DNA from 3 places in the Streptacidiphilus sp. PAMC 29251 genome. Region 1 is predicted to be linked to each of the others. Evidence: riboswitches for the same ligand, from Rfam matches in the RefSeq annotation. Region 1 holds a riboswitch; each other region holds the start of a gene.
The links. Region 1 has a riboswitch for cyclic di-AMP ahead of ACXKR8_RS08455 (transglycosylase family protein). Riboswitches for the same ligand answer to the same signal wherever they lie in the genome.
Positions count from the first base shown of each region.

Region 1 (5,682 bases):
ACACCGGCGTCTACCTGCCCGCCGGGCAGTACCAGACCACCGGCAAGTTCCAGATCGGCCAGAAGGCCATCAAGGTCATCGGCGCCGGACCCTGGTACACCCAGTTCAGCACCGACCAGACCCAGGCCAACTCCGACGCCGGCTTCTCGGTCCAGACCAGTGCGAGCGGATCCACGCTCTCCGGGTTCGCCTTCTTCGGGAACTACACCTCCCGCATCGACGGCCCCGGCAAGGTCTTCGACCTCACCGACGTCACCAACCTGACGGTCGACAACGTGTGGATCGAGCACACGGTGGTCGGGATCTGGGGCACCCACGTCAGTGGCCTGACCGCCACCAACATGCGCATCCGCGACACCTTCGCCGACGGCATCAACCTCACCAACGGCAGCCAGAACAACCTGGTCAGCAATGACGAGGCGCGGTCGACCGGTGACGACAGCTTCGCGCTGTTCGCCGCCACCGACCACAACAGTGCGGACCTGTCCGGGAACACCTTCCAGAACCTGACCGCGGTCACCCCGTGGCGGGCGGCAGGCATCGCCGTCTACGGCGGCGAGAACAACACCCTGCAGAACCTGTACGTGGCCGACACGCTCACCTATGCGGGCATCACCATCAGCTCGCTGAACTTCGGCTACCCCTTCCAGGGCTTCGGCACCCAGCCGACGACCATCCAGAACGCCTCGCTGGTACGCGACGGCGGGCACTTCTGGGGCGGGCAGGTCTTCCCGGCGATCTGGGTCTTCTCCGCGACCCAGCCGTTCCAGGGGATCAGGGTCAACAACGTGGACATCACCGACCCGACGTACTCCGGCATCATGTTCCAGACGGACTACTCGGGCAGCACTCCGCTCAACCCGGTGACCGACACCATCTTCACCAATGTGTCCATCACCGGCGCGCAGCAGAGCGGTGACGCCTACAACGCCAAGTCCGGCTACGGCATCTGGGCCAACCAGCAGCCCGAGTCCGGACAGGGCCCGGCGGTCGGTACCGCCGTGTTCAACCACCTCACCGAGAGCAACAACTTCGTCAACATCCAGAACACCACCTCGACGTTCACGATCACTGTGAACCCGTAGCACGGAGCAACAGCAGTGCCCCGGAGGCAGAACGCTTCCGGGGCACTGCTGTTACTGCTGTCAGGCCGGGAGGCCGACACCGACCGCCGCGACCGTGGCCGTGACCACGGCCAGGGTGTCGGTGACCAGAGCGGTCAGTGCGGCGGTGACCGCGGCGACATCCGTCGCCTGTACCGCGGCGACCAGCGCGGCGGCGTCCTTCTGCAGCGTGGCCAGCGCGTCCGGAACACTCGCCGGGACGGGCACGGGTACGGGCAGCGGCGGCACCGGGGCGGACACCGGCGGCACCGGCACCGGAACGGGCAGCGGCGGCGCGGGAATCGGCAGGCCGTGGATCGGAGCCGACTTCACCGGGGCCTTCACTGGAGCCTTGACCGGAGCCTTCGCCAGGACCTTGGACGGCGCCGCCGGAACGGCCGGCGCGGCCGGCAGCGCGGTGGTGAGGACCTTGCCCGCGCTGGTCAGGGTGGCGAGCTTGGCCTGCAGGTCGGCCGGCGACGGAGCCGGCGCGGTGGCGGTGGCGCTCGACACGAGGCTCGACACGGCCTCGGTCACGCCGCCCAGCGCACCGAGCGCGCCCAGGGTCGCGGCCGGATCGGGGGCCGCGGGCAGTGCTGCCTGCGGCTGCACGGACGTGCCGTGGTCCACCGGAGTGGCGGACGCGCTGGGCACAACAGCACCCGTGATCACCGTCGAGGCCAGGACAGCACAGGCGAGCGTGGTGCGAATGCGAACGATACGCATGGAAAAACCCTTACTTCGGAACTGAGTGGGACAGTCCCACGGTCACCTTGCTCACTACACTCGGCAACCGGACGCACCCATACGGTGATCGGCCCCTTCATTGCGGCCCAGGTCACATCGCCGTCCTTCGATTGAATGAAAACGAAGATCATCAGTGACCGGCGGCTGATGAGTACTGACTGTGCGTGGACTGTGTGTGGCAGCTCACTCGACTGGAGCGTGGTCTAGACCACAAAGATCACCTCTGGCGGGGTGGTTCGGTGCCAGCAGGGGCCTGAATACAGGCTTAATACCGCCGGTAACAGTGCTCTGATCTGGGACTTTGCTGGGATCGTTGATGTCCGGGGGTTTGTTGCCTACGGTCGAAGACGTGCACTGAGCACCTCCCGGGTTCGCCCGCTTTCGCTTGATGTCTCCGCCTCCACCTGTCCGGTAGGCGGTCAGCAGCGGGCCCCGGGGACGGCCACCGGCCGTCCTCCTGTCACGTCGCGGCGTACCTGTAGCGCGCCTCCTGCGCGCCGACGCCGACGCCGTGCTGACCCCGGGACCTGTCGAAAGGACTCCATGAACTTCCGTCACGCCACCGCCACCACCGCTGCCACCGCCACCACCAGGAAGAACCGCCTGCGGGCGGCCCTGGCCGTCGGCGTGGTCGCCGCCGTCCCGGTGGTCGGCCTGGTCAGCGCGACCGGCGCCTCGGCCGCGGACTCCTCCACCTGGGACAAGGTCGCCAGCTGCGAGAGCACCAACAACTGGTCCGCCAACACCGGCAACGGCTTCTACGGCGGCCTGCAGTTCACCCCCTCCACCTGGGCCGCCTTCGGCGGCACCGCCTACGCCGCCTCCGCGGACCAGGCCAGCCAGGGCCAGCAGATCGCCGTCGCCGAGAACGTCCTGGCCGCCCAGGGCCCCGGCGCCTGGCCCGTCTGCGGCCCCGAGGCCGGCCTCACCGCCGGCGGCACCCCCGCCACCGTCGACACCACGACCCCGGCCACCAGCACCCCGGCCGCCACCAGCGACGACACCGCCCCGGCCGCGACGAGCACCCCCAGCACCGACACCAGCACCAGCACCGAGAGCGCCCCCGCGGCCACCGGCGCCGGCAGCTACACCGTCCAGTCCGGCGACACCCTGGGCTCCATCGCCGCCGCCCACGGCACCGACTGGCAGTCCCTGTACAGCGCCAACCAGAGCGTGATCGGCGCCGACGCCGACACCATCTACCCCGGCCAGACCCTCACCATCGGCTAGTCCCAGAGCAGTCGAGCAACACCCGCTGCGGCGCGGCACCCATACCCCCGGGTGCCGCGCCGCAGTGTTAAACGTGACGGACGTCATACTCAGTTGTAGTTTGCTGCCCGGTGTGCGTATGTTTCTGCTCGCCGCACTTAAGCGGAACAGACAAATCCGGAACGCCGAGTCCTGCCGCCGGAGACGTCGAAGACCCACACACCGCACCACGGCAGGAGCGGGGGAACCAGGTTTGCCGCTGTGATCGGCGCTCTTCTCTGAGCGTCTGTCATCACAGCTAGGGGTGAAGCCGTGCAGCGCACGGCCGGGCAACTCCAGCCCGAATCCGACAGCTCACCTCGCAGGCGTGGGAGAGGAACGCTGTTCCATGCTGTCCACCAACGGGCGCCACCGCGCCGTCAAGTCCCGCCGTAGCCGTACCCAGCGTCTGATCGCCTCGGCCGGACTGACCGGTGTCGGGCTCGCCATCCCGCTCGTGAGCGCCACCAGCGCCTCGGCCGCGACCGTCAGCACCTGGGACGCCGTCGCCAACTGCGAGAGCACCGGCAACTGGGCCATCAACACCGGCAACGGCTACTACGGCGGCCTGCAGTTCTCCGCCGACACCTGGGCGGCCTACGGCGGCACCCAGTACGCGTCCAGCGCCGACCAGGCCACCAAGAGCCAGCAGATCGCCGTCGCCGAGAAGGTGCTCGCCTCCCAGGGCCCCGGCGCCTGGCCGGTCTGCGGCCCCCAGGCCGGTCTGACCGCCGGCGGCGCTCCCGCCAACGTCGACACCTCCTCCTCGGGCTCCTCCAGCAGCTCCTCGGACTCCAGCTCGGCCTCCACCCCCAGCTCGACCTCCAGCTCGAGCTCGGACGACTCCGCGTTCGCCAACAAGGTGAAGGCTGCCGCGAACGCGGCGTCGACCTCCACCTCGTCCTCCTCCTCGACCGCGGGCACCTACACCGTGGTCGCCGGCGACTGGCTCTCCACCATCGCCCAGAAGGAGAACGTCTCCGGCGGATGGCAGCGTCTCTACGCCCTCAACCGGGGCACCCTCACCGAGGGCCCGGACGTCATCTACCCCGGTGAGCAGATCAAGCTGGGCGGGGCGGCCACGACGCCCAGCTCCACCCCGTCCAACGACTCGTCGTCCAGCGCCACCGACTCCAGCGCCTCGACCTCCACGGACGACTCCTCGTTCGACGCCAAGGTGGAGGCCGCTGCCGGCGGCCAGTCCAGCTCCTCGGACAGCAGCTCGGCCAGCACCTCGGCGACCAGCTCCGACAGCAGCGCCTCCTCGGCTTCCGACAGCACCGCTTCGGGCAGCATGAGCGCGGCCATCGCCTTCGCCGAGGCCCAGGTCGGCAAGCCCTACGTCTACGGCGGCACCGGCCCCTCGGTCTGGGACTGCTCCGGTCTGACCCAGGCCGCGCTGGCCAAGGCCGGGATCTCGATCCCGCGCACCAGCGAGGACCAGGCCGCGGCCAGCACCCGGGTCTCGCTGGACTCGCTCCAGCCCGGCGACCTGCTGTTCTGGTCCAGCGACGGCACTGCCGCCGGCGCCTACCACGTCGCCATCTACACCGGTAACGGCGGCTACGTCGAGGCCGCCAACCCCAGCGCCGGCGTCAAGACCGACACCATCAGCGACTGGGCCCCGGACTTCGCCGGCCGCATCGGCTGACCCAGTCAGGCTGTGAACGTCACGCGATAAAACCGCCGATGGCCCCTCAGGAAACTGAGGGGCCATCGGCCGTTGTGCTTCCCATGCGGGGAATCAGTCCTTGAAGGCGTCCTTGGCCTTTTCGGCGGCCTGCTTGGCGTCGCCCTTGACCTGGTCGGCCTTGCCCTCGGCCTGCAGCCGCTCGTTGCCCACGGCCTTGCCTGCCGCCTCCTTGACCTTGCCCTTGAGCTTGTCGGCAGTGTTCTTGGCCTTGTCCTCGGTGCTCATGCGGGGCTCCTTCGCTCTCGGGTCTTTGCTGCTCAACCCGCGCCTACCCGAGGTTCCGCAGGGCACGCCCCCCTCTTTACGGCAGGACCACCAGCCGGCCCACGCTGTCGCCGGCGCCCAGCCGGGTGAGGCCTTCGGGGGCCTGGTCGAGGGAGAGGCGGCCGCCGATCAGCGGGGCGATCGCGCCGGTCGCGGCGAGTTTGCCCAGCTCCGCGTGTGCGGCCGTGATCTCGGCGGGTGCGTACTGCTTGTAGAGGCCCCAGTGCAGCCCGACGATCGAGTAGTTCTTCACCAGGGCGTGGTTCAGGGCCGGGGTCGGCACCGTGCCGCCGGCGAAGCCGACCACCAGGATCCGCCCCTCGAAGGCCACGCACTTGGCCGAGGCCGTGTAGGCGTCGCCGCCGACCGGGTCGAAGACCACGTCCGCGCCGCGTCCGCCGGTCGCCTCCTTGACCGCGCGGACGATGTCGGTGTCGGCGTCGGTTCGGTCGATGACCACCTCGGCCCCGAGCTGCCGCGCGACCTCGGCCTTGGCGGCGCCGCCGACCACCGCGAGCACCCGGGCCCCGGCGGCCCGGCCCAGCTGGATGGCCGCACTGCCGACCCCGCCGGCCGCGGCGTGCACCAGCAGCGTCTCGCCCGGCTGCAGCCGGGCCCTGCGGTGCA
Region 1 covers NZ_CM135725.2:1,769,215-1,774,896, reverse strand. Annotated here, with positions in the region: gene ACXKR8_RS08470 (CARDB domain-containing protein) at 1-1,085, shown strand, start outside; gene ACXKR8_RS08465 (hypothetical protein) at 1,146-1,829, opposite strand; gene ACXKR8_RS08460 (transglycosylase family protein) at 2,394-3,080, shown strand; cyclic di-AMP (ydaO/yuaA leader) riboswitch at 3,270-3,442, shown strand; gene ACXKR8_RS08455 (transglycosylase family protein) at 3,448-4,749, shown strand; gene ACXKR8_RS08450 (CsbD family protein) at 4,843-5,016, opposite strand; gene ACXKR8_RS08445 (NADPH:quinone oxidoreductase family protein) at 5,093-5,682, opposite strand, start outside.

Region 2 (5,682 bases), 1.1 Mb from region 1:
TCGTCCACGCTGCCGGCCTGGGCCAGGAACTGGTCCGGGTGGGCGTCGAGCAGCAGCCGCACCAGCGGGTCGATCCCGCCGCCCTGCCGGTACTGGGCGCCGGCGACCTGGCCCATCGTGCCGACCATGGTGTTGATCCGCTGCTGCTCGGCGGCGACCCGCTGCTGCAGCAGGGCGGAGGTGCGGAGCAGCGCGCGCTGCTGCTCCCTGGCCCCGTCGTACTGCTGTCCGGCGACCTCGGCCTGGGCGTAGAGGCTCTGCACCTGCTGCCGTACCTCGTCCGCGGTGGCGGGGGCGGTCCGCGCGCCGGGGGTGGGTTCGGCCAGGGCGCTGCCGCCGCCGGCCAGGACCGCGGCGGTGGCCGCCGCGACGGTCACCGCGGTCCGGGAGAGCGCGGCGACTGCGGAGTGCTGGCCCATGGGTCGGGCACGTCGGTGGGACGCCACGAGGGCGAACTCCATTCGTCCGGTGCCGGTCCTGCCCGCGCGACGCCGGCTGCGTCGGCCCAGGATGCCCGGCGGTCCACCGGTGCCGCCCGGAAGGGCGGTCGACGACACGGAGGACCGAGCGCAGACGTTAGCGAGTCGGGCGCAGCTAGTCCAAACCCTCGCTATCCCGAATATTCGGTCGAATACCGAACATATCTATGGAACGCCATGTCGCCGGGGGTGGCCCCGCCCTCCGCCGGAACCCGGTCCCCCCATTGGGGGACGCCCCCGTACGGCCGTTTGGGTACCCCCCGGCGTCCGGGGGCGTCACTCCAGCGCGGCCGCCTTCTGCAGCAGCACCGTGCGCTCGCGGGTGTTGCCGCACAGCCGGGCGGCGAGCTCCAGCTCGGCCCGGGCCTCGCGGGTGCGGCCGAGCCTGGTCAGCAGCTCGCCGCGCACGCTCGGCAGCAGGTAGGAGCCGGACAGCCGGCCGGAGACGGCCAGGTCGTCGACCAGGGACAGCGCCTGCTGCGGTCCGCTCGCCATCGCCACGGCCACGGCCCGGTTGAGCTCGACCACGGGTGAGGGGGCGAGTCGGCCGAGCGCCTCGTACAGCAGCACGATCCGCTCCCAGTCGGTCTCCTGCACCGAGGGCGCGGTGGCGTGGCCGGCGGCGATCGCGGCCTGCAGACCGTACGGTCCGAGGCCCCGTCCGGCGGCCGAGGCCCGGCCCAGTGCGGCCAGGCCGCGACGGATCGCGGACCGGTCCCAGCGGCGCCGGTCCTGGTCCTCCAGCAGCACCGCCTGCCCGTCCGGCCCGGTGCGGGCCGGGAAACGCGCGGCGGTGAGCTCGCACAGCGCGAGCAGCCCGTGCACCTCCGGCTCGCCGGGCAGCAGCGCGGCCAGCATCCGGGACAACCGCACCGCCTCATAGGCGAGATCGGTGCGCAGCAGGCGGTCGCCGGTGGTCGCCGTGGAGCCTTCGGCGAAGATGACGTAGACGACGCTCAGCACGGCGCCGAGCCGGGCCGGCCGCTCCTCCGGCGGCGGTAGTTCGAACGGCACGTGGGCCGCGGCGATGGTCTTCTTCGCCCGGGTGATCCGGGCCTGGACGGTCGCGGTGGGCACCAGGAACGCCCGGGCGATCTCCTCGCTGGACAGCCCGCCGACCACGCGCAGGGTGAGCGCCACCCGGGCCTCGGGCGAGAGCACCGGGTGGCAGGCGGTGAACATCAGCGCGAGGACGTCGTCCGGGACGTGGTCGGGATCCCAGAGCAGGTCCTGCTCCGACCGGCCCGGCGCGGGGGCCTGCACGCCCGCGCTGAACTCGCCCTCGGCCAGCCGGCCGGCCAGGCCGGCGTACCGCTGCTCCAGGGCGGACCTGCGGCGGAAGCCGTCGATGGCGCGCCGGCGTGCGGTCGCCAGCAGCCAGCCCACCGGGCTGGCCGGCGCACCGTCGCGCGGCCAGGCCACCAGTGCCTCCGCCAGCGCCTCCTGGGCCAGGTCCTCGGCGAGGGCGAAGTCCCCGGTGTAGCGGGTCAGCGCACCGATGATCCGGGCGGACTCGATCCGCCAGACCGCCTCCAGGGCCCGCCGGGCCGCAGTGTCGCCCGGCGGGCCCCCGCCCGCCGGGCCGTCGTCGGCCGCGGGGGGTGTCAGATCTGGCCGGTCCGCTCGCGCCACGCCCGCTCCTTGGTGATCCACTCGTTGTCCTGCGGGAACTCGTCGATGCTCGGCACCCGGCGGACCTCGCACTTGGAGCCGGGGAGGGCGGGCAGCCGCTTGGCCCACTCGACCGCCTCCTCCTTGGAGGCGACGTCGATCAGGTAGAAGCCGCCGAACAGCTCCTTGGTCTCGCCGTAGGGGCCGTCGGTGACCACCGGGGTCTCCGCACTGAAGTCGACCACCACGCCCTGGGACGGGTCGTCCAGGCCCTCGGCGGCGACCAGCACGCCGGCCCGGATCAGCTCCTCATTGAAGCGGCCCACCGTCTCGAGCATCTCCTCGAAGGGCGTCTCCATCATCTTCGCCATGGACTCGTCCGTGCCGCGCATGATCAGCATGTACTTCGCCATCGTCAGTCTCCTCACTCGGGGGCCGCTTCCCGACCCTCTCTATCCCAGGTCGAACGGCGCCGCCACGGATCGACACGACAGACCCACCAGAACCATTTTCTTTTTTCGCCCAGCAGAAAACTCAGAGGCTGTCGCCGGGGACGGGCCGGCGACAGCCTCTGAGAAGGGGGAAGACCTGCGGAGAGTCCGGGGTGTGGCTCAGACCCGGCGCATGGCGTAGATGGAGCCGATGGTGGTCAGCGCCTCGTACTTGACGACGGTGCCGGTGTGCGGAGCGTGCAGGACCATGCCGCCGCCCGCGTACATGCCGACGTGCGAGTCGCCGTTGAAGAAGATCAGGTCGCCGATCTGGAGGTCGGAGACCGAGCCGACGGCGGAGCCGACGTCCACCTGGTCGTAGGTGGTGCGGCCGATCGACACGCCTGCCTGCTTGAAGGCCCACTGCATCAGGCCGGAGCAGTCGAAGGAGTTGGGCCCGGTGGCCCCGTAGACGTACGGGTCGCCGAGGCGGGTCTGCGCGGCGTGGAAGGCCGCCATCGCGGCACCGGAGCCGGCCTTGGTGGAGCCGGGGCTGTACGTGGTGCTGCCGGTGCTGGAGCTGCCGCTGCTGTGGCTGGTGGTGCCGGCGTTCTGCAGCTTGGTGACCGCGGCGCGCTGGGCGGCGGTCAGCGAGGCGAGCTGGGCCTTGGACGCGGCGAGCTTCTGCTGCACGGAGGCCTTGGCCGCGGCGAGCTGCTTGCTGGTGGCGTCGAGCGCCTTCAGCTTGCTCTCGGCGTCGGCCTTCTCACGGTTCAGCGTCTTCTGCTCAGCCGTCAGCGAGTCGAGCAGCGCGGCCTGGCTACCGGTCACCTGGCTCATCGTGGAGGCCTGGTTCAGGTACTCGGTGGGGTTCGCGGACAGCATCAGCTGCACCGAGGGGTCGATCGACCCGCTGCGGTACTGCGCGCTGGCGACCGCGCCGAGCGCGGCGGACTTGGCGCTGACCGAGGCCTGCTGGCGGGCCACCTGGTCCTGCAGGGTGTTGACCTGCTTCTGCAGTGTCTGCTGCTGCGACTGCGCGGCGTCGTACTGCTGGATCGCCTTGTCGGCGTCCTGGTTCTGCTGGTCTATCTCTGCCTTGAGCTGCGCCGTGGTCTGCTTGGGTGCCGCCTGCGCCGACTGGGTGGCGGTCGCGCCGAGCGCGACGGTGGTGGCTGCAGCAGCGGTAAGCACGGTTATCCGCGATCGGCTGGGACTTTTCGGACGACGATGGGACGCCACGAAGGCGAGCTCCTTCTTCCTACGGCCGCCTACCGGGTGAGCTGACGGGTTCGGGCTGGAAGACGTGCCCTACGACGCTTCACCGGCGGACCGGCCTGGCGTCGATTCACCCCGAGGGAACTTGGTTCCCCGGCTCCGAACTGACGGCTGATCCAGCGTGCCCCGCTGGATGCGGAACAGCCTGCCGTGCGGTCGAACTCGGCGGAAACCGCCGCTGCCACCCTGCTGGGTGATCGACTTCGCGGTGGTTCGATCGCTGACACTAGTGACCCGAACGTGATCTATTCAAATCCTTGTAAGTAAAAACTCTTTTAGGTTTCGAAAGAGCATCGGGTCGGCGACTGAACGTAGTCGCTGAATGACCATCCGATGACGACATGGCACCCAAATCGGTCATCTGGTCGAGACGGCAGCAACGCGTGTGACGTGAGTCACAGTCGAGTAAATAACCGTCAGAAGCGGCGAATGGCAACGATGGTGCCGAAATAGGACAGCGGCTGGATGTCCACCGTGAGCCCCGGGTGGGGAGCGCTCAGCAGCATCCCCTTCCCGGCGTAGAGGCCCACGTGGTCGCCGCCCATGTTCACGATGATGTCGCCGACCTTGAGGTCCGCGTAGGACACCCCGGTGCCCACCGTCTCGTCCGAGTACGAGTAGTGCGGCAGGGAGATGCCGGCCTTGCCGTAGGCCCACATCACCAGGCCCGAGCAGTCGAACACACTGGGTCCTGAGCCGCCGGAGACGTAGGGGGCCACATTGACCTTGCTCATCGCGGCCAGCATCGCGGTACGGGCCGCCGGGGAGATCCCGGAGAGGTCGATGTCGGACACCGACATGTAACTGCTGCCGGACGAGGGCGGAGTGAAGCCGCCGCCCCCGGCACCGCCGGTGTTCACCTGGGTGCGCTGCTTCGGGGTGAGGGAGTCCAGGATCGCCTGGGCGTGCTTGAGCTTGGCGGCGATGGCCGCCTTGGACTTCTGCATCTGCTTCAGCAGCACCTGCTGGGCGCCCAGCTCCTGGGCCGCCTCGGCCTTCTCGGCCGCCAGCGCGTGCTGCTGCGCCACCAACTGGTCCATCAGCGCTGCCTGGTTGCTGTTGACCTGGTCCTCGTCGGAGGCGCGGTTCAGGTACTCGGTCGGGTCCGCGGAGAGCATCAGCTGCACCGCCGGGTCCACCGAACCGTCCCGGTACTGCGCGCTGGCCACCGCGCCCAGGACCGCCATCTCCTTGTTCACCACGGCCTGCTGACGGGCTATCTCGTCCTGCAGGTTGTTGACCTTCTTCTGCAGCGCCTGCTGCTGGGCCTGCGCCCCGTCGTACTGCTCCGTCGCCGCCGCGGCCGCGTTGCGGTCCGCGTCGACCTGCGTCTTGGCCTGGCCCGTCGTGGTGGCCGGCGCCGCGCTGGCCGCGGTCTGCGCCGCCAGCGCGACCGCCGTGGCCGCCGCAGCCGTGAGGATGGTCACGCGGGCACGGCCTGGCTGCTTCAAACGACGGTGTGAGACCACGGAGCCGGGTTCCCTTCAGGACGACACAGAAGTTCGAAGGGAGACACTAGTGAGGAACATGTGAGCTTGTCGCCCCCGCCGGGGAGTCCGGCCGGTAATGCCCCTAATGTCCGGTACAGGTAAGAGGTTTGAAGCCCTGACCCCCGCCCTCAGGTGCGACTCTGCAGCCCTCAGGTGCGGATCAGCCGCTTCAGCAGCATCGCCGAGGGGACGGGGCGGGCCCCCGCCTTGCGGACGCCGTCGGCGACCTCGCGGTCGGTGGACACCACCACCACCGGACGGCCCTCCGGCTCGGCCCGGACCAGCCGGCGGATCAGCTCGTCCGCGGTCTCCCCGGAGCGGCTGAACAGCACCCGAACGCCGCGCGGCGGGGCCATCGGGACCGGGGCGTCCAGATCCTTGCCGTCGAACACG
Region 2 covers NZ_CM135725.2:2,833,605-2,839,286, forward strand. Annotated here, with positions in the region: gene ACXKR8_RS13225 (C40 family peptidase) at 1-419, opposite strand, end outside; gene ACXKR8_RS13230 (RNA polymerase sigma factor) at 756-2,111, opposite strand; gene ACXKR8_RS13235 (YciI family protein) at 2,084-2,503, opposite strand; gene ACXKR8_RS13240 (C40 family peptidase) at 2,702-3,715, opposite strand; cyclic di-AMP (ydaO/yuaA leader) riboswitch at 3,774-3,931, opposite strand; gene ACXKR8_RS13245 (C40 family peptidase) at 4,216-5,226, opposite strand; partial or broken gene ACXKR8_RS13250 (NYN domain-containing protein) at 5,439-5,682, opposite strand, start outside.
Region 2: another riboswitch for cyclic di-AMP. It lies ahead of ACXKR8_RS13240 (C40 family peptidase); the one in region 1 lies ahead of ACXKR8_RS08455 (transglycosylase family protein).

Region 3 (5,682 bases), 7.7 Mb from region 1:
AGGCCGCGGCTGCACAGCTCGATCGCGGTGGCGGGCTCGCCCGACAACGCGCAGATGAAGGCGGTCTGGGCGTCCAGGACGGTCAGCGTGAAGTCGTCGCCGAGCGCCGACAGCCGGCCGCGGGCCTCGTCACAGCGGGTTCGGGCGTGCTCGGCGTCGCCGAGGAACATCAGCGCGAGCCCCTGGTACATCACCGAGTGGGCGGTCAGCCGGGCGTCGCCGAGCTGTCGGCCGATCGCCTCCGCCTCGGCCAGATAAGGGAGTTCCACCGCGGAGGAGCCGTGGAACACCCCGAGGTAGCCGTGCCGGGCCAGACCCCAGCCGCGTTCCAGGACCGGTTCCGGCACCCGGGTCAGCGCCCGGTCCATCCAGACGGCGCCCTCGCCGAGCAGTCCGGCGGCCATCCAGTACGGCCAGCTGGAGACCGTCATCGCCAGCGCCTGCCGCTCGCCGCCGGGCCGGGTCACCGCGAACTCCAGGGCGGCCCGAAGATTGCCGTGGTCCCGGCGCAGGGCACGGAACACCGGGAGCTGCCGGGAGGTCGGGAAGGCCTCCTCCAACTCCAGTAAGCGGGATCGGAACCAGGCGCGGTGCCGGTCCCGGGTCGGCTCCTCCTCGCCGATCCGGGCCAGCCACTCCACCCCGTACTCGCGGATGGAGTCCAGCAGCCGGTAGCGGGTGCCGCCCTCGTCGTCCAGGCGCAGCACCACCGACTTGTCGACCAGGCCGATCAGCTGCTCGACCACCTCGCCCCGGGCCAACCCGCCGCCCGCGCAGACGTGTTCGGCGGCCGGCAGGTCGAAAGTACCGGCGAAGACCGACAGCCGGGCCCAGACCAGCCGTTCGACCGGGCTGCAGAGGTCATGGCTCCAGCCGATGGTGGTCCGCAGCGTCTGGTGCCGCGGCACCGCGGTCCTGCGGCCCCCGGTGAGCAGCCGGAACCGGTCCTCCAGCCGGACCGCGAGCTCGTCCAGCGGCAGTGCCCGCAGCCTGACCGTGGCGAGCTCGATCGCCAGCGGGATGCCGTCCAGCCGGCGGCAGAGGGCCAGCACGTCCGGCTGGTTGGCCTCGGTCAGCACGAAGGAGGGCATCACCGCGGTAGCCCGCTGGGCGAACAGCGCGACCGCGCCGGTCCCGTCGATGCCTTCCGGCTCCACCGGCAGCGGCGGGACGACCAGCAGGTGCTCGCCGGGCACGTCCAGCGGCTGTCGGCTCGTGGCCAGCACGCTGACCTGCGGGCAGTTGCGCAGCAGCAGTCCGGCCAGCGCGGCGCAGGCGTCGACCAGGTGCTCGCAGGTGTCCAGCACCAGCAGCACGGTACGTCCGGCCAGGTGGTCGGTGAGCTGCTCCAGGGCGGTCCTGGCGGCCTGTTCGGGGAGGCCCAGCACGGCGCAGACCGTCCGGGCCAGCAGGTCGGGGTCCTTGAGGGCGGACAGCTCGGCCAGGAAGACGCCGTCGGGATAGGCCCCGCGCAGGTCGGGCAGGGCGCGCAGGGCGATCCTGGTCTTGCCGACCCCACCCGGACCGGTCAGCGTGACCAGCCGAGAAACCGCCAGCAGCCGCTGCAGCGAGGCAAGTTGATCCGCCCGGCCGACAAAGCCCGTGACCTCGGCGGGCAGATCACCGGCACGCCTCCAGGGAGCGTTCCCGCCCGGAACAGCCGTGCTCATGCTCCCAACGTACAGGCGCGGGCCGGGCGGTGACAGGGAATCAGAGTGGCATATGCCAAAAATTGGCCTCCCGGCTCAGCGGTAGACCCGGACGTAGTCGGCGGCGAAGCTGATCGGTGCCGTGCCGGAGGGGGGGGTGGTACTGCCCGGCGCTGACCGAGAGGCTGAGGTTCAGGTAGGCCGACCAGCCGGTGCCGACGCCGGTGTGGTCCGAGTAGACCTTGGTGCCGTTGACGTACCAGTCGACCGAGTCGGCGCCGTAGTAGGTGCCGATGGTCACCCAGCTGTCCGGGCTGACGGCACTGGCGTCGGTGTAGTAGTCGTGGGCGGCGTTGACGTGGTTGGACAGCTCCAGCAGGTGCGGGTTGTCCGGGTGGTACTCGAAGGAGTCGATCTCGCCGTTGCCGTCCTTCCAGGTCCACAGCGCCGGCCAGGCGCCGGTGCCGGACGGGAGCTTGACCCGGGCCTCGGCGTAGTCACCGGTCTTGACCTGGAAGCCCTGGGTCGAGCCCTCGGTGGTGAGCTGGCCGGTGGTCCAGGCCTGCTTGCCGTTCTCCAGGGTGGTCGAGGACGGGGTAGCGGTGAAGGTGGCGACACCGTCGGCCACGGTCACGGCGTTGGGGCTGAGCCAGTCGAGCTTGTTGTCGTTCGGGTTGTGGCTCCCGTACTGGAACGCGGTGCTGGTGCTGCCGACCCAGCGGCTGCCCCAGGCGATGGGTCCGCTGAACTCGTCGGACCAGGCCAGCGACTTCCCCGGCACGGGCGCGGCCCCGGTCACGGGCGCGGTGGGGGTGGGTGTCGGGGTCGGCGTGGGGGTCGGCGTCGGGGTCGGCGCGGGTGTGGCCGGCGTGGTGGTCGGGGCGGCGGCGGACACGGCGGCGGACACCGTCAGCGTCCGGGAGGGGAGGTTGTGCCAGGCGCCCGAGGCGTCCTGCCAGAAACCGAACTCGGTGTAGCTGCCGGCCGACAGCGTGCGGCTGCCGGTGGTGATCGAGACGCCGCCGGGGCAGATCCGGACGTTGGACGCGGAGCCGGGGAAGTCCAGGTTGGCACCGGCCGCGTCCCGGACGCCCACGCCCAGGGTCCTGGCCGTGAAGCAGGAGCCGGAGTGGACGGTGAGGGCCGCGCGGGCGGGGGCGCCGGCGGTCATGGTGGCGGGGGTGAGCCGGTCCTGGGTGACGCCGGAGGCCGCGGGGGCCGCGGCGGCCGTGTTGGCCGTTCCCGCGAGCGGGATGGCGGCCAGGGCGGCCGCGCCGGCTATCGCGCCGAAGCGCGCAGGGGTGATCGACAGGGGCATGGCAGGGCCTCGTGACGCCTACGAGGTGAGCTGTCGGGTTCGGGCCTGAGGAAGCCCGGCCGCCTGGGGAGCGGCTTCACCCCGAGCCGGTACCCACCTGCCCGTGCGGGCGTGGGTACGGCAACTGACCTGGTTCCCCCGCTCCTGTCCGAGTTCGGTGCTCGGGTTCCCGCCGGCGAGCGGACAGGACTCGGCGTCCCGGCGACGGGGTCCGCCCACGGCGGAACCTGCAGGCTAGGCAGGCGAACGTGGATTCGACAATGCAATGTGCGTCTACTCACACCCGCCTCCAAAAGGGCTTGAGCGAGCCTCGAAACGGTGGTCATAATGTTCTAACGCAAAGATATTTATGCACTAGTTCAATAGAGAGCAGGGAATCTGTGGCCACCGCCGCCTACCAGCCGACCGAACGCACCGTCCCCACCCGCAGTCGGGAGCGTGCCTCCTACGACCGTGAGCTGGTTCACTCGATCCTGGACGAGGGCTATGTCTGCCACCTCGGCTTCGTCCGGGACGGCGCCCCGGTCGTGCTCCCCACGCTCTACGGCCGGATCGGCGAACGGCTGTACCTCCACGGCTCCACCGGATCCCGTCCGCTGCGCGGAGCCGCCGACCCCGGCCTCGCGGTCTGCCTGACCGTGACCCATGTGGACGGCCTGGTCCTGGCCCGCTCCGCCTTCCACCACTCGCTCAACTACCGCTCGGTCGTCGTCCACGGCACCGCGCACCAGGTGGTGGACCCGGCCGAGCGCGCCGAGGCCCTGGACGCCCTGGTGGAGCAGGTGGTCGCGGGACGGTCGCAGGACTCCCGCCGCGCCGACGCCAAGGAACTGGCCGCGACCGCGGTGATCCGGCTGGACCTGGACGAGGTCTCCGCCAAGGTCCGCACCGGCGGCCCCGTGGACGACGCCGAGGACCTCGCCCTTCCGTACTGGAGCGGTGTGGTCCCGGTCACTCGCGGCCACGGCACACCGGTCCCGGCCGAGGACCTCGCACCGGGCACCCCGCTGCCGCCGTACCTCGGCGCGGGCTGAGTCGGGGGTGCGGCGCTGGGCCCGGGGCGTGGCGCGGAGGGCAGGAGGCCCCGGTTCGGTGGGCGCGGGGATGGGGGCACAAGGTCCCTAGGGCGGCGACGTTGATCGTGTGAGGGTGGATGTACGGGCGAAAAGTTCACGCCCGTGGCGACCGGCCTGAGTCCACGGCCGGTGAGCCCCTCGACTGTTGCCTGCGGGAGATACCCGGCGAGCGGTCGTGGCCGTTGACGACGTGTTCGTCGTAGATCCCTCAGGAGAGTCATGCAGCAGCTCAAGTCCCGCACGCCCGCAGGTCTGACCGCCTACCTGGTGATCGCCTCGACCGTGGTGCTGGGCACGGCGGTGGGCGCCCCCAGCGCCCAGGCCCACGCGGCACCGGCGCGAATAACCGGCTCGGCGGCGGCCAAGGCGGCTGAGGCCAAGGCAGCTGGGTCGACCAAGGCGGCTGGGGTCAAGGCGGCCAAGGCCGCAGCGCCCGCCAAGACCGCTGCCGGCCGCGCACCGGCGCAGAAGAGCTATCCGAACAACCTGGAGGGCTGGATCTCCGAGGCCCGCGCCGTCCTGGCCGCGCACGGGGACCATGTCCCCAACGCCCATGCCATCAAGGCCCGTGCGATGACCGAGTCCAGCGGCAACCCCCGCGCCGAGAACCACTGGGACGGCAACCAGGCCCTGTACGGGGGTACTTACGGTCTGATCCAGACCATCAAGCCGACCTTCGCCGAGTGGTCGCTGCCCGGGCACAAGGACATCCTGGACCCGGTCGACTCGATCATCGCCGGCGTCCGCTACGCCAATGACCGCTACGGCTCCTTCGACAGCGTCGCCTACGGCAAGCAGGGCTACTGACCTGTTACAACGATGGACTTCCACGGCCGTAGCGTCGGCTGTCGGAAACCCCTGGCTCCGGCCCATCTGAGCTGATCCATCATCAGATGCGCAGTCCTCTTCATCATCCCAGGTGGGATGGCTGGTGCGAAAACTTCCGCCGCAGCGCGCCGACGGGATCGCGCGGAGAGTCTTGACGCACCCGGTGCCGAGTGCCTCAATGTCCGTTACAACGTTGGACTCCCTCCCCACCCAGGAGCACCCCCATGCGTAGAAGCGGATCCACAGGCGACCGGTTACGACGTGGCCCATGGCGAAGGGCTCTCCTCGCGGCCGGTGCGGCGCTGGCGCTCGTCCTCGGCGTACTGGTCGCCCTCCCCGGGGTGTCGCAGGCCGCGGGTACGCTGCCGTGCGACATCTACGGCGCCGCCGGCACCCCCTGCGTCGCCGCGCACAGCACGGTGCGTGCGCTCTACTCCGGCTACAACGGCAGCCTCTACCAGGTCACCCGGGCCTCGGACAACACCACCCGCGACATCGGGCTCCTCGCCGCGGGCGGCTATGCCAACGCCGCGGCCCAGGACACCTTCTGTTCCGGCACCAGCTGCACCATCACCAAGATCTACGACCAGTCGGCCCAGCACAACGACCTGCTGATCGAGCCGGCCGGCACCGCCGGCGCGGCCGACCGGGGCGCGTCGGCGACCGCGCTGCCGATGACCGTCGGCGGGCACTCCGTCTACGGGGTCTACATCACCGCCGGCACCGGCTACCGGGACTCCAGCACCACCGGCATCGCCACCAACGGCCAGCCGGAGTCCATGTACATGGTGGCCAGCGGCACCCACGTCAA
Region 3 covers NZ_CM135725.2:9,439,125-9,444,806, forward strand. Annotated here, with positions in the region: gene ACXKR8_RS45085 (ATP-binding protein) at 1-1,670, opposite strand, end outside; gene ACXKR8_RS45090 (glycoside hydrolase family 16 protein) at 1,711-2,967, opposite strand; cyclic di-AMP (ydaO/yuaA leader) riboswitch at 2,982-3,127, opposite strand; gene ACXKR8_RS45095 (pyridoxamine 5'-phosphate oxidase family protein) at 3,348-4,001, shown strand; gene ACXKR8_RS45100 (transglycosylase SLT domain-containing protein) at 4,263-4,850, shown strand; gene ACXKR8_RS45105 (arabinofuranosidase catalytic domain-containing protein) at 5,096-5,682, shown strand, end outside.
Region 3: another riboswitch for cyclic di-AMP. It lies ahead of ACXKR8_RS45090 (glycoside hydrolase family 16 protein); the one in region 1 lies ahead of ACXKR8_RS08455 (transglycosylase family protein).